DNA from 3 places in the Streptosporangium sp. NPDC000095 genome. Region 3 is predicted to be linked to each of the others. Evidence: riboswitches for the same ligand, from Rfam matches in the RefSeq annotation. Region 3 holds a riboswitch; each other region holds the start of a gene.

Region 1 (4,276 bases), on a different contig from region 3:
ACGCGGCGGCCGTGCGCGAGGAGTACGGCTTCGTCCCCGACGACGTGTTCAGGGCGGGAAGGGCCGCGGTGCTGCGCTCGCTGCTCGATCTTCCGGTGATCTTCCATGTCGCCGATCTGGAGGGGGCGGCAAGGGCGAACATCGCGGCGGAGCTTGATCGACTGTGAGCGGCCGGCCACCACAATCCAACAACCTCCCCCACCTGGTCGTGGTATTTTGGTGGAATCTGATGGATTAAGGGGAGTGAGGCGATGCTCGCCCAGCAGCGACAGCAGGCGATCCTGGAAAGGGTGCGCGGCAGCGGCGGGGTCAGGGTCGCCGATCTCGTCCGGGAGCTCGGCGTGTCCGACATGACGATCCGGCGCGACCTCGAGGTGCTCTCCGAGCGCGGCCTGGTGGAGAAGGTCCACGGTGGCGCCACCGCCGCCGGGCCGGGCTCGACCGAAGAGCCGGGTTTCGCCGCCAAGTCGGTGCGCCAGCAGGCGGAGAAGGAGACGATCGCCCGGCACGCCGCCCGGCTCGTCCGGCCGGCCACCGCCGTCGCGCTCTCCGCGGGCACCACGACCTGGACGCTCGCCCACCATCTCGTCGACGTGCCCGAGCTGACCGTGATCACCAACTCGATCCGGGTCGCCGACGTCTTCCACCGCTCCCCCAGGGCCGACCAGACGGTCGTGCTGACCGGCGGGGTCCGCACCCCCTCCGACGCGCTGGTCGGTCCGGTCGCGGTCTCGGCGATCCGCGGCCTGCACGTCGACACCCTCTTCCTCGGCGTGCACGGTATGAGCACCCGCGCCGGGTTCACCACCCCCAACCTGCTCGAGGCCGAGACCAACCGCGAACTGGTCGCCTCCGCGCACCGCCTGGTGGTGCTCGCCGACCACACCAAGTGGGGCACGGTCGGCATCAGCACGATCGCCGAGCTGGCCGAGGCCCACATCGTGGTCACCGACTCCGGCATGACCGAGAAGGCCCGCGAGGAGCTCGCCGCCTCGGTGGGCGAGATGATCATCACCGACCCCCAGCGCGAGAGCGAGATCGCCGGCCGATGAAGCGTACGATCACCCACCTGGCCGACGGCCGGGAGCTTTTCTACTTCGACCGGCGCGACGACGCCGACCGCACGGCACCCGACCGGCGCGACCTGCCGCCCCGTCCCGCCGCCTCCGAGCTGCGCTACGACCCGCTCACCGAGGAGTGGATCGCGGTGGCCGGGCACCGCCAGGGCCGCACCTTCCTTCCCCCCGTTAACGAGTGCCCGCTCTGTCCCTCGACTCCGGGCAATCTCACCGAGGTCCCCTCCTCCGACTACGAGGTGGTGGTCTTCGAGAACCGGTTCCCCTCGTTCTCCGCCCAGCCGGGCGACCACCGGCCGATCGGAGGGTTGAGCGAGGTCCGTCCGGGGGTCGGCAGGTGCGAGGTGGTCTGCTTCACCTCCGAGCACGACTCCGCGTTCTCGCGGCTCTCCCCCGAGCGGGTCGAACTGGTCATGGAGGCCTGGGTCGACCGTACGGCGGAGCTGTCGGCGACGCCCGGCGTGGAGCAGGTCTTCTGCTTCGAGAACCGGGGGGCGGAGATCGGCATCACCCTGGCCCACCCGCACGGCCAGATCTACGCGTACCCCTACGTGACCCCGCGCACCAGGCTCACCCTCGGGGCGGCCGAGCGCCACAGGGAGCGGACGGGCGGCAACCTGTTCGCCGACGTCCTGGCCGCGGAGCGTGCGGCCGAGATCCGGGTGGTGGGCTCGAACGAGCACTGGACGGCCTTCGTCCCCGCCGCGGCGCGCTGGCCCGTGGAGGTCCACCTCTACCCGCACCGCAGGGTCCCCGACCTGGTCGCGCTGGACGCCGGGGAACGCGCGGCGTTCGGCCCCCTCTACACCGACGTGCTCCGCCGCCTCGACGGGATCTTCGGCGTGCCCATGCCGTACGTCGCGGCCTGGCACCAGGCACCGGTCTCCACCGGCCGCGATCTGTCGTACGCGCACATGGAGCTGTTCAGCATCCGCCGCGCGCCGGACAAGCTGAAATACCTCGCCGGGTCGGAGTCGGCGATGGGCGCCTTCGTGAACGACGTGTCGCCCGAGGCGACAGCACAACTGCTGCGCTCTGTTGTCACGAACTGATTACCACTTGGTCTCGTCTTGAGGTCGCATGACCTGCTGTTTACCACTACTATCCTTCCCACATCGGCTGTAAACGCTGATTTGCCTAATCCCGGGCACCTTGCCCGGGAGCCGGGGAACCACCGCACCTGGGGTGAAACCACTTCGGTGGAAGGGCTTCCTCCAGCCCGAACCCGTCAGCTAACCCGGTAGGCGTAAGGAGAGGAGAGTGCGTGGCGGCCCCGTCCCCCACGTTCCGTCGGCGTGCGTCTCTGGCCCTCTGCCTGAGCTCGATCGTCGTGTTCACCATCGGCGCCCCCACCGCCGGAAGCGCGGACCCCAAGCCCACCGAGGCCAAGCTCCGCGCCGAGCTGGCCAAGCTCGGCAAGCAGGTCGACAAGCTGATCGAGACCTACGCGGCCACCCGCGAGTCGCTCAAGATGGCGCAGAAGGCCGAGATCGTCGCCAAGCAGAACCTGGAAAAGGCCGAGAAGACCTACGTCGAGGCCAAGCGGGAGGTCGACTCCATCGTCCAGTTGCGCTACCAGAGCAGCGGCGGAGGGCTGCCCGCGCTGATGTTCTCCGGCGACATGGGCGCCGCCGCGGTGATGGAGCAGCTCACCGCCCAGCAGGCCGCCCACCTGGAGGGCTTCGTCAACAGCATCGACCGCAGGAAGCGGGCGGCCGAGACGGCCGCCAGGCTCACCGACGAGATCGGCGACGAGGCCAAGGAGGTGCAGGCGCAGCGAGAGAAGGCCGAGAAGCTGATCCGCGACATGAAGAACAAGCTCGACCGGCTCGCCCCCACCGGTTCCGGCCGTCGCGCCGACGGCAGCTGGGCGCCGCAACTGCCCACCGGCCCCGACAACATCACCGACCGCACCCGGATCATGCGCGACGCCGTCATGAGGCGCTTCAACCTGCCGTACTCGGTCGGCTGCTACCGGGCCGTCAACGACGGCGGCGAGCATCCTCTGGGCCGCGCCTGCGACTTCATGATGAGCGCCGGTGGCGCGATGCCCACGGCCGCCAACCTCGCGCTCGGCGACGAGATCGCCGCCTGGGCCATCAAGAACAAGGCCAAACTCGGCGTGAAGTACGTGATCTGGCGCCAGCGCATCAACCACGGCTCCGGCTGGAGGTTCATGTCGAACCGAGGCGGCATCACGGCCAACCACTTCGACCATCCGCACATCTCGATGTACTGAACCACCAGACTTCTGCCCTGCGGTGATCTTGTCGCAAGGTCCTCTCAGGACACTTCGCGGACTTCCCGCTTCATGATCTTCGGTTGGCGCGCGATAGAGCGTAGGGCGGCGGAGTCCTGCACGGACGCGCAGGACGGGTTCCCCTGGACGAGCAGGTCCTGAGTCCGACCAGTTGATCGAGTGACGGATGGGAGGTGGCCCGGTTGCGCCCGTAGGTCACCCGGCGCGGCAGGGGGGCGACCAACGAAGACAGATTGGAGGCCGGCTTTTCGCATCCGGCACCACCCGGTCACCCAGCGGTTCCCGAGCCGGACGACGCCCTCGCCGGATCCATCGGTCCCGGGCCCAGGCACTTGCGGCAGGCGATCCTTCCCTCGTCCAAAGCCGCACCGCTGCGGCTTCTTGTGATGAGAACTCATCCACCGGAGGCTCCGCGTCTTTCTCTCCGGCCTTCGGCGAGTTCTCCCGAAAGGCCCGAAACGCCACGGGCGGCGTACCGGATATCCGCAACTGCCCGAATTATTTCTCTGAAATCACCTCATCATCGAGGCGCATAACCATTGGTTATTCAATCCTTACGGAAAGAGCCATTGCTGTTATTGATGGCCGGGGCGATCAGCGCATTCCCGTCGAAGCCATTCGTATAGAACGCTTTGATCTTGATTAGCGTTACCCTCGTCCGAGCGTGGTTCCTGAAGTAGCCCACCGCCCGCACGTCTGCCGGGTGTCGGAACGCATACGTGTTGGAGCATTCATGAAATCCGGTGCCGGTGTGAGCATGGGTCTTGATCCGAACCATCTTGACGTCGGGAGGCACGACCGTCACGGGTTCGGAAAGAAACGATCGGTCACCTTCCAGGTCGCCGGCTCGCAGTGGCCCGCTTGAGCCTGTTGCAGGACCGGGCGCGGGTTCAGCCGAGATCAGGTTCCACTGGTCGATCCAGGCACGGGCCCGACCATG
Region 2 (4,276 bases), on a different contig from region 3:
CGCTTTCGCGTCCCATCGTCACCGCGTGATACTTCACGAATGCCGCGAAGCCGCTTCCTCGACCCCTATATTTCCGTCTTTTTCGCGGCGTGTCGTCAAGGTGGCGGATGGTGATGGCCGCCGAAGACTATCGGGAAGAGATCGGTTTTTACCGAGAAATGCGGGCAGTCCGGATCTCCGGAGGACCCGCTCCGGCGCGCCCGGCGGGGCGAGGGCTCCCGCGAAACCTTGTTCTGCCAGGACTTCGATCACCGCAGCCAGGGGTACCTGCCGGCTCGTGCTCGGGATGGGTCATGACATAGCCGCAAAGGCACTGACATATCATGAGTACTTCATGTAGCGCCTACTATGTCAATACTGGACGCGCGCTATGAAGAGCGGAACTTGACGACCTTTGAACAAGGCGTTTACCGTTCCTGGCGGACGGTATTCATTTCCGGCGTCTCGCACCCGGTTTCCAGAGTGGGGGGAGTGACTCTTGATGGCATATCCAGAAGTGGATTCACGCCATGGCGACAGCCCCCTGGGCATGAGCGATATCGGTCTCAGCGATGACGATCTCGTGCTGCTGGCTGAGCTCGCCAAGGGTGTCACGGTCGATCGGGTGGGGCGTCGCCTCGACATCAGCGGGCGGACCGTCAGGCGCAGGCTGAGAGGCATCTGCGACCGCATCGGTGTCGCCACGGCGATCGAGGCCGTCGCCTGGGCCGCACGCCGTCGCCTGATCTGACACGGCACCGCACGCGTGCCCGGCAGGTCGGGCCGGGCACGCGTGCGGACAGGGCAGGGGGGCGGGGTGGGGCACGCTCAGGCGGCGATGCGGACGCCTCCGACAAAGGGCCGGTTGTCGATCGTGGTGATGTGGACGACGTCACCCGTCCGGGGCGCGTGGACCATCAGGCCCGCGCCGATGTAGATCCCGACATGGTGCAGGTCGCTGTAGAAGAAGACCAGGTCTCCGGGGCGTAGCTCTTTCCTGGAGACGTGGGTGCCGGCGGTCCACTGGTCGCCGGTGTAGTGCGGCAGGCTGATGCCGACCTTCTGGTAGGCCCACATGACCAGCCCGGAGCAGTCGAAGGAGTTGGGACCCTCGGCGCCCCAGACGTACGGCTTGAGCTGCTGGGTGAGCGCCCAGCGGGTCGCCTCCGCGGCCTTGCCGCTGCCCACGATGGGCACGTTGGTCTTCACCCGGGCGCCCCTGTTGCCGACGGCCCTGGCACGCACCTCGCTGAACAGGTCGCTCTCGACCCGCGCGACCAGACGCTCGATCTTGGTCCGGTTGCCGTCGATCTCCGCCAGGAGCTTCTTGACCTCCGACGTCCTCGCCTTGGCGCCGGCCTTCGCCCGCTCGGCGGCCTCGATCGCCCGGGCGACCTGGGCGACCTCCTCGCTCTGCTGCTGCTGGAGCGCGTAGTTGGTGGTGGCCTGATCGAGGAAGGTGTCGGGGTCCGTCGCCTGTGTGAAGGCGAGTCCGGAGTTCAGGCCGCCCGACATGTAGGTGCTCTGCGCCAGGAGGGTGGCCTTGGTGCGACGGGAGGCCAGCTCCGACTCGCTCGACGCGAGGATCTTCTCGGCGCTCTCCGCGGCCCGCTGGGCCTGCCTGAGCTTGACCCGCTCGCCGTTGTACCGCTCGGCGAGGACGCCGATCTCCTCGTGCAGTTTCTCGGCCTGCTTGGCCAGCTGCTGGAGGCTGGGTTCGGGGTCGGCGGTGGCCGCGACCGTCGGTGTGCCGAGAGTGAGGGTGGCGAATGCCAGGCCGATCACCGCCATGCGGCGGCGCAGCCCGCGCGGCGCGCGTTCTCGACGGCGGGCGTCGTCGCCCGCGTTCTTTCCTCCGCGGTCGCGCTCGCGCTTCACCAACGGGCTCCTCTCCTCGGCCGCCTACCGGGTTAGCTGACGGGTTCGGGCCGGAGGCAGCCCTACCGAGTGCGCCGGTGGCACTCGGATTCACCCCCAAGGACGTGGTGGGTCCCCGGTTCCCCGTGGTGAGGGATTCGGCGGGTCAGGCTTTTACGTCTCTGACATCGAGCACGGAGATTAGTGCACCCGTGGTTCCTGCTCAACCAGAACTGCGAATTCAGTGGAGGTTCCGCAACTGAAGTGTCACGGAAAGATCACATGTCAATATGATCAACATGGCCATTACGCTGCCTTTACCTCCCCGGCGGGGGGTGCGGGGAAGGTCTTCCCAGGTCCGGGACCGTACCAAAGGTGAGTTGTGGCACACGTGAGATGCCGCGCGCCCAGTGTGGTAAAGCGATTACCGGCGGTCATGTGAGGGGGGTGTGCCGCGAGTTAAGGAGGAGCCGTAATTGAAGACCGGTGAGGACGTACGCTGAACGGTCATGGAGCAGCTTGCTGAGCATTCTCCCGTGCCGGTCGTGAGCACCCCGGGCGGCGGGGAGCGACGCGCGGGACCCGAGGGGGCGGAGCCTGACCCGCCCCTGCCCGCGGCGGCCGAGGTCGCGGAGATCGCCAAGGCCGCCGAGGTCTCGGTCCGTCGTGCCCGGACCCCGGACGTCCGCGCGATCAGGCGGCTCGTCGACACCTACGGCGGCGTCGGCCCCCGCCTGCTGGAGAAGGCCACCGTCACCCTGTACGAGGACGTTCAGGAGTTCTGGGTCGCCACCGACGCCGAGGGGGCGGTCATCGGCTGCGGGGCTCTCCACGTCCTCTGGGAGGATCTGGCCGAGATCCGCACCGTGGCCGTCGATCCGACCCGTCGCGGGATGGGAATCGGCCACCGGATCGTCTCCGCCCTCATTCGCACGGCCGCGGAGCTGGGCCTGCGCCGGGTCTTCTGCCTCACCTTCGAGGTCGACTTCTTCGCCAGGCACGGTTTCCGCGAGATCCAGGGCACGCCCGTCGCTCCCGCGGTCTACGCGGAGCTTCTCGCCTCCTACGACGAGGGCGTGGCGGAGTTTCTCGATCTGGAGCACGTCAAGCCCAACACCTTGGGAAACACCCGGATGCTGCTCCACCTGACACGTGAGCCCGACTGTGATGACTTTGGAGCTGACTGATCGGAAAGGTGACTGTCGATACCTATGTCGATACCTTGTGCAGCAGCAAGCATGTGCGTCTGACATTTGCCACATGCGCAGTCTAAGTGAGGTGACGCGGTGAGCACCGGACAGCCGCCGTATCCACAGGATGATCCCGACCGCGATCGCACACCGTCGGGACACCCGGATTACGGACAGCACAACGCGGGTCGAGCCGCTGGCGAACTCGATCCCGACGTAACGGTCATGGGATATCGGTCGGAGGCCTCACAGCCGAACACCGGCCCAGGACAGAGCCAGCCCGGCTACGGCCAGGGTTACGGGCAGCAGGGCTACGGCCAGCAGCCCGGTTACGGCCAGCAGGGTTACGGCCAGCAGCCCGACTACGGGCAGCAGTCCCAGCAGCAGGGTTACGGCCAGCAGGGCGGGACGGGGTCGTACGGGCAGCAGCAGCCCGGCTACGGCCAGCAGTCCCAGCAGCAGGGTTACGGCCAGCAGCCCAGTTATGGCCAGCAGGGCGGGACCGGCGGGTACGGCCAGCAGGGCGGGACGGGGTCGTACGGGCAGCAGCCCGGTTACGGCCAGCAGGCGTCCCACGAGCAGTCGGGCTACGGTCAGCAGTCCCAGCCCGGTTACGGCCAGCAGGCTTACGGCCAGCAGCCGGGCTACGGCCAGCAGGGGGCCCAGCAGCCCGGCTACGGTCAGCAGCCGGACTACGGGCAGCAGTACGGCCAGCAGGGTTACGGCCAGCAGCCCGACTACGGCCAGCAGGGCTACGGCCAGCAGCCCGGCTACGGGCAGCAGGGCTACGGCCAGCCGTACGGCGGTCCTCCCGGGGCGCCCGCCCCGCTCGCGGAGTGGTGGCAGCGTCTGCTGGCGAGGCTGGTCGACGGGATCATCCTGGCGATCCCGGGGGTCATCATCAGCCTGGTGCTGACCGCGATGCTCGTGACCGCCCCCACCTTCGACGGCACGTCGATCACGGAGGGGAGCGGGACCTTCCTCGCCGGGCTCCTCATCGCGTTGGTCAGCGCGGCGATCTACATGGCCTACGAGTTCCTCATGCTCAGCAGGGGCGGCCAGACGGTCGGCAAGATGGTCATGGGCATCAAGGTCGTGCCGGTCGGCAGTGCCCTGCCGCCCGGTGGGCTCGGCTCCGACATGGCGGTCAAGCGCGCCGGGGTGATGTTCGGCCCGCAGTTCCTGAGCTGGATCCCCTTCGTGGGCTTCCTCTTCAACATCTTCAGCCTCGTGAACGTCCTGTGGCTGCT
Region 3 (4,276 bases):
CTGCGCGTAGTGGAAGACCGACGTCGCGGGGTCGAGGCTGAGCGGGCCGTACGGCATGAGCCTGGCGTCGTGCCAGCCCTCACCCTCGGTGTAGTCGATCGAGATCATGTGGTCGGTGAAGACCTGACCGAACCCGGGACTCGCCATTACCTGCTCGCGCTCTGCCGCGGTGCGAGCGTGGTCGGAGAGCTGCACGTCGAAGCTGAGCTTCTGAGCGGTGGTCATCGCACGGATCCTTCTCTTGAGGTCTGGCTTACCCTTGGGTCCATTCTGCGTCGGACCGGGTAACGGGAAACTACTCCATCCATGCCGAAAACCGGCAGTGCTGGAGAAACAAAAACGCGCCTGGCGGCTCAGGTGAGCCGCCAGGCGCGTCGGGGTCGAGGGAGGCGGCTTCCTCAGCCGGCTACTCGGGCGGTGATGTCGTCGCCGATCTCGTGGGTGGTCCGGCCGGCCCGGCCGGCCGTCCGCTCGACCAGGTCGTCGGCGACGGCCTGCTCGACCCTGGTGGCCTCGGCGGCCATACCGAGGTGGTCGAGGAGCATGGCGACCGACAGGATCGTGGCGGTCGGGTCGGCCTTGCCCTGGCCCGCGATGTCGGGGGCGCTGCCGTGAACCGGCTCGAACATGCTCGGCGCGGTGCGGTCGGGGTTGACGTTGCCGCTCGCCGCCAGACCGATGCCGCCGGCGATCGCCGCGCCGATGTCGGTGAGGATGTCACCGAAGAGGTTGTCGGTGACGATCACGTCGAAGCGCTCCGGCTGGCTGACGAAGAACATCGAGGCCGCGTCGACGTGGCAGTAGTCGGTCTGGACCTCGGGATATTCCAGGCCGACGCGGTCGAAGGTGCGGGCCCAGAGGTCGCCGGCGTAGGTGAGCACGTTGGTCTTGTGGACCAGCGTCAGCTTTTTGCGGGGGCGGCCGAGCGCCTTGTCGAAGGCGTAACGCACGACGCGCTCGACGCCGTAGGCGGTGTTCAGCGACTCCTGGGTGGCGATCTCGTGCGGCGTGCCCCTGCGCATGACGCCACCCGCTCCGGCGTACGGGCCCTCGGTGCCCTCGCGGACGACGATCATGTCGATGTCCTCGGGGCGGGATCCGCCCAGCGGCGTCTCGACGCCGGGGAAGAGCTTGACCGGGCGCAGGTTCACGTAGTGGTCGAGCTGGAAGCGGAGCTTGAGCAGCAGGTCGCGCTCCAGGATGCCCGGGGGCACGCTGGGGTCGCCGACCGCGCCGAGCAGGATCGCGTCGTATCCGCGCAGTTCGTCGAGGACCGGGTCCGGCAGGGTCTCGCCGGTTTCGTGGTAGCGCTTGGCGCCGAGGTCGTAGGTGGTGGTCTCCACCTTCGTACCGACCGCTTCGAGGACCTTCAGCCCTTCGGCGACGACCTCGACTCCGATTCCGTCCCCGGGGATGACCGCCAGGCGAATGTTACGCGAATCCATGCAGGCACCTTACCGGTCCGTCTCGGCGATTGAACACCGGTCTCATTCTGCGGACGTGTTCGCACGACAGACCCTCTGATCGTTTTGTCCTTTTTTGCTCCCTATTGACCGTTTAGGGAGGTTTCGTTATGGTCCTCCCATTCACATCACTGCCTAATCCGTACGGGCCATCCCCTTACCGGGCCCGCACGGAGCCGGGGAACCACTCTTTACGGGATCTACCGCACCCCCGAGAACACCGCCCCTCCCCCGGAGCGCGTTCCCGGTCGTCATCAGGCGGATCCCTTGGGGCGAATCAGCGCGTTCTCGCGCCGTAGGGCGGCCTCCACGCCCGAGCCCGACAGCTCACCCGGCCGGCCTTATGGAAGGAATCATCCTGTCCGGCACAGTTCTCCCCCGCGTCCTGTCCATCTCCGCCTCCCTGATCCTCGCCGGCGCCGCGGTGTGCGCGACCTCGACCGCCGCCCTGGCCGCCTCCCCGCCCCCCGCCCCCGGACCCGCAGCGCTCAAAACCCCCACGCTGAAGGAAACGCTGAAGGCGATGGACGTCAGGCCCGCCTGGCAGAAGGCCGTGCAGTGGGCCATGTCCAAGCGCGGAACGCCCTACGTCTGGGGCGGCACCGGCAACGGCGGCTTCGACTGCTCCGGCCTGATGCTCCGCGCCTACGGCGCCGCCGGGATCAAACTCCCCCGCGTCACCTACGACCAGTACGCCGCCTTCTCCAAGAAGATCGCCTGGAAGGACCTCAGAGCCGGTGACCTGGCCTTCTTCAGCGGCCTCGGCCACGTCGGCATGATCACAAAGCCCGGCTACATGGTTCACGCCCCGCAAAGCGGCGACGTCGTCAAGGAGGAGAAGCTCAGCTCCTGGCGCCGCGCCTCCTTCGTCGGCGCGGTCCGCCCCGACCCGCAGGGGGTCCAGCTCGCCAAGCGGGTCGAGCTCGCGACCGAAGTCGTGCCCGGCGGATGAGACACGCCGGCGGATCGCCGCCGGGAGGCCGTGGAGGCCCCGGTGGCGGCGAGAACGGGTTCAGCGGGTGGGGGCACCACCGTTGTCCCTGCGGTCCAGAGCGGTCTGGAGCGCGTCGGTGGCCTCGTCCTCTGTCTCCTCGGGACGGTTCCAGGGATACATGTCGTACATGGCGAATCTCGTCTCGGTCGCACGCGAGCAAGGAAGGTGGTCAAGTCTCCGGTCGGGACTCCGACCAGGCCTGATGTCGAGGGTCCGGATCACGGACCGGCGACGGGGGCTTGGAGCCGGCAAGCGCCACAACACCGCGGCGAGTCGCCGGCCTGCCCCTGTCAGGCCTCGCCGCGGCAGGTAGGAATTACGAGAACCTGGCGCATTTCATTCCAGGCTACCTGCCCACGGAAACGCCGTCTCGCCCGGCGTACACACTTCTCACATGCTGAGACGAGATGTGGCCGCCGCCCCGGTCATCGGGGCGGCGGCCACATCGGTGGACCACGGCCGTGTTTCCCGTACGTCCCCCGATCGGTCCTGGGTGATCGCATGTCGTCCTGGATCGGGAAGGGCCACCGACCCGCGACGACGCGGCACGCGCGGGAAACGGGGCTAGTCGGCCAGGTCGGCCGAGCGGCCGCTGTCGGCGCCGATCTCCGCGCCGATCTGGTCGATCACCTCGGCCGGGATCGCGGTGTCGACGGTGAGGGCGATCAGCGCCTTGCCGCCCTTGGCGTCCCGGGCCACCTGCATCGAGGCGATGTTGATCGAGTGGTCGCCGAGAATACGGCCGACCACGCCGACGATGCCGGGACGGTCGGTGTAGGTGAAGAACGACAGGTGGTCGGTGGGCTCGATCTCCATCTGGTAGCCGTTGACCTCGACGATCTTCGTGATCTGCCTCGGCCCGGACAGGGTGCCGGAGACCGAGACCGTGCGGCCGTCGGCGAGGACGCCGCGGACCGTCACGACGTTGCGCCAGTCGGGGCTCTCGGAGCTGGTGACCAGCTCGACCGACACCCCCCGGTCCTTGGCCAGCAGCGGGGCGTTGACGTAGGTGACCGAGTCCTCGACCACGTCGGTGAAGACGCCCTTGAGCGCGGCCAGCTCCAGCACGCGGACGTCGTGGGAGGCGATCTCACCGCGCACCTCGACGTCGAGCTTGGTGGCGACCTCGCCCGCGAGGGCGGTGAACACCCGGCCGAGCTTCTCGGCGAGCGGCAGGCCCGGCTTGACGTCCTCGGCGACGGCACCGCCCTGGACGTTGACCGCGTCCGGCACGAACTCCCCGGCGAGGGCGAGCTTCACGCTGCGCGCGACCTGGGTGCCCGCCTTCTCCTGGGCCTCGTGGGTGGAGGCGCCCAGGTGCGGGGTGACGACGACCTGGTCGAGCTCGAAGAGCGGGCTGTCGGTGACCGGCTCCTTGGGGAACACGTCGATGCCGGCGCCGGCGACGCGGCCCTCCTTGAGGGCGGAGTAGAGGGCGTTCTCGTCGATGATGCCGCCCCGGGCGACGTTGATGAGGCGCACGTTCGGCTTGACCGCGTGGAGCTCCCTGTCGCCGATGAGACCGATGGTCTCCTTGGACTTGGGCAGGTGCACCGTGATGAAGTCGGCCTCGCTCAGGGCCTCCTCGAGCGAGACCAGCCGGACGCCCATCTGCGCGGCGCGGGCCGGCTGCAGGTAGGGGTCGTAGGCGATCAGTTCGACGCCGAACGGCTGGAGGCGCTGCGCGACCAGCTGGCCGATCTTGCCGAGGCCGAGGATCGCGACGACCTTCTCGTCGAGCTCCACCCCGGTGTACTTCGAGCGCTTCCACTCGCCGCCCTTGAGCGCGGAGTGCGCCTGGGCGACGTTGCGGGCGGAG

What was found. A riboswitch is a leader RNA that binds a small molecule or an ion and turns the genes downstream of it on or off. The one in region 3 is predicted to bind cyclic di-AMP.
Region 1: linked by a shared signal. The riboswitch ahead of ACFY3V_RS10790 (hypothetical protein) and the one ahead of ACFY3V_RS27185 (C40 family peptidase) in region 3 are both predicted to bind cyclic di-AMP.
Region 2: linked by a shared signal. The riboswitch ahead of ACFY3V_RS28290 (NlpC/P60 family protein) and the one ahead of ACFY3V_RS27185 (C40 family peptidase) in region 3 are both predicted to bind cyclic di-AMP.

Annotation. Positions count from the first base shown of each region.
Region 1 is NZ_JBIAZS010000003.1:539,215-543,490, reverse strand. Features, by position in the region: gene ACFY3V_RS10805 (metal-dependent phosphohydrolase) at 1-167, shown strand, start outside; gene ACFY3V_RS10800 (DeoR/GlpR family DNA-binding transcription regulator) at 252-1,052, shown strand; gene galT (galactose-1-phosphate uridylyltransferase) at 1,049-2,128, shown strand; cyclic di-AMP (ydaO/yuaA leader) riboswitch at 2,201-2,337, shown strand; gene ACFY3V_RS10790 (hypothetical protein) at 2,341-3,315, shown strand; gene ACFY3V_RS10785 (hypothetical protein) at 3,884-4,141, opposite strand.
Region 2 is NZ_JBIAZS010000014.1:113,084-117,359, forward strand. Features, by position in the region: gene ACFY3V_RS28285 (LuxR C-terminal-related transcriptional regulator) at 530-730, shown strand; gene ACFY3V_RS28290 (NlpC/P60 family protein) at 808-1,857, opposite strand; cyclic di-AMP (ydaO/yuaA leader) riboswitch at 1,863-2,010, opposite strand; gene ACFY3V_RS28295 (amino-acid N-acetyltransferase) at 2,346-3,023, shown strand; gene ACFY3V_RS28300 (RDD family protein) at 3,252-4,276, shown strand, end outside.
Region 3 is NZ_JBIAZS010000013.1:178,572-182,847, reverse strand. Features, by position in the region: gene ACFY3V_RS27195 (branched-chain amino acid aminotransferase) at 1-225, opposite strand, end outside; gene ACFY3V_RS27190 (3-isopropylmalate dehydrogenase) at 399-1,445, opposite strand; cyclic di-AMP (ydaO/yuaA leader) riboswitch at 1,601-1,819, shown strand; gene ACFY3V_RS27185 (C40 family peptidase) at 1,807-2,415, shown strand; gene serA (phosphoglycerate dehydrogenase) at 3,022-4,276, opposite strand, start outside.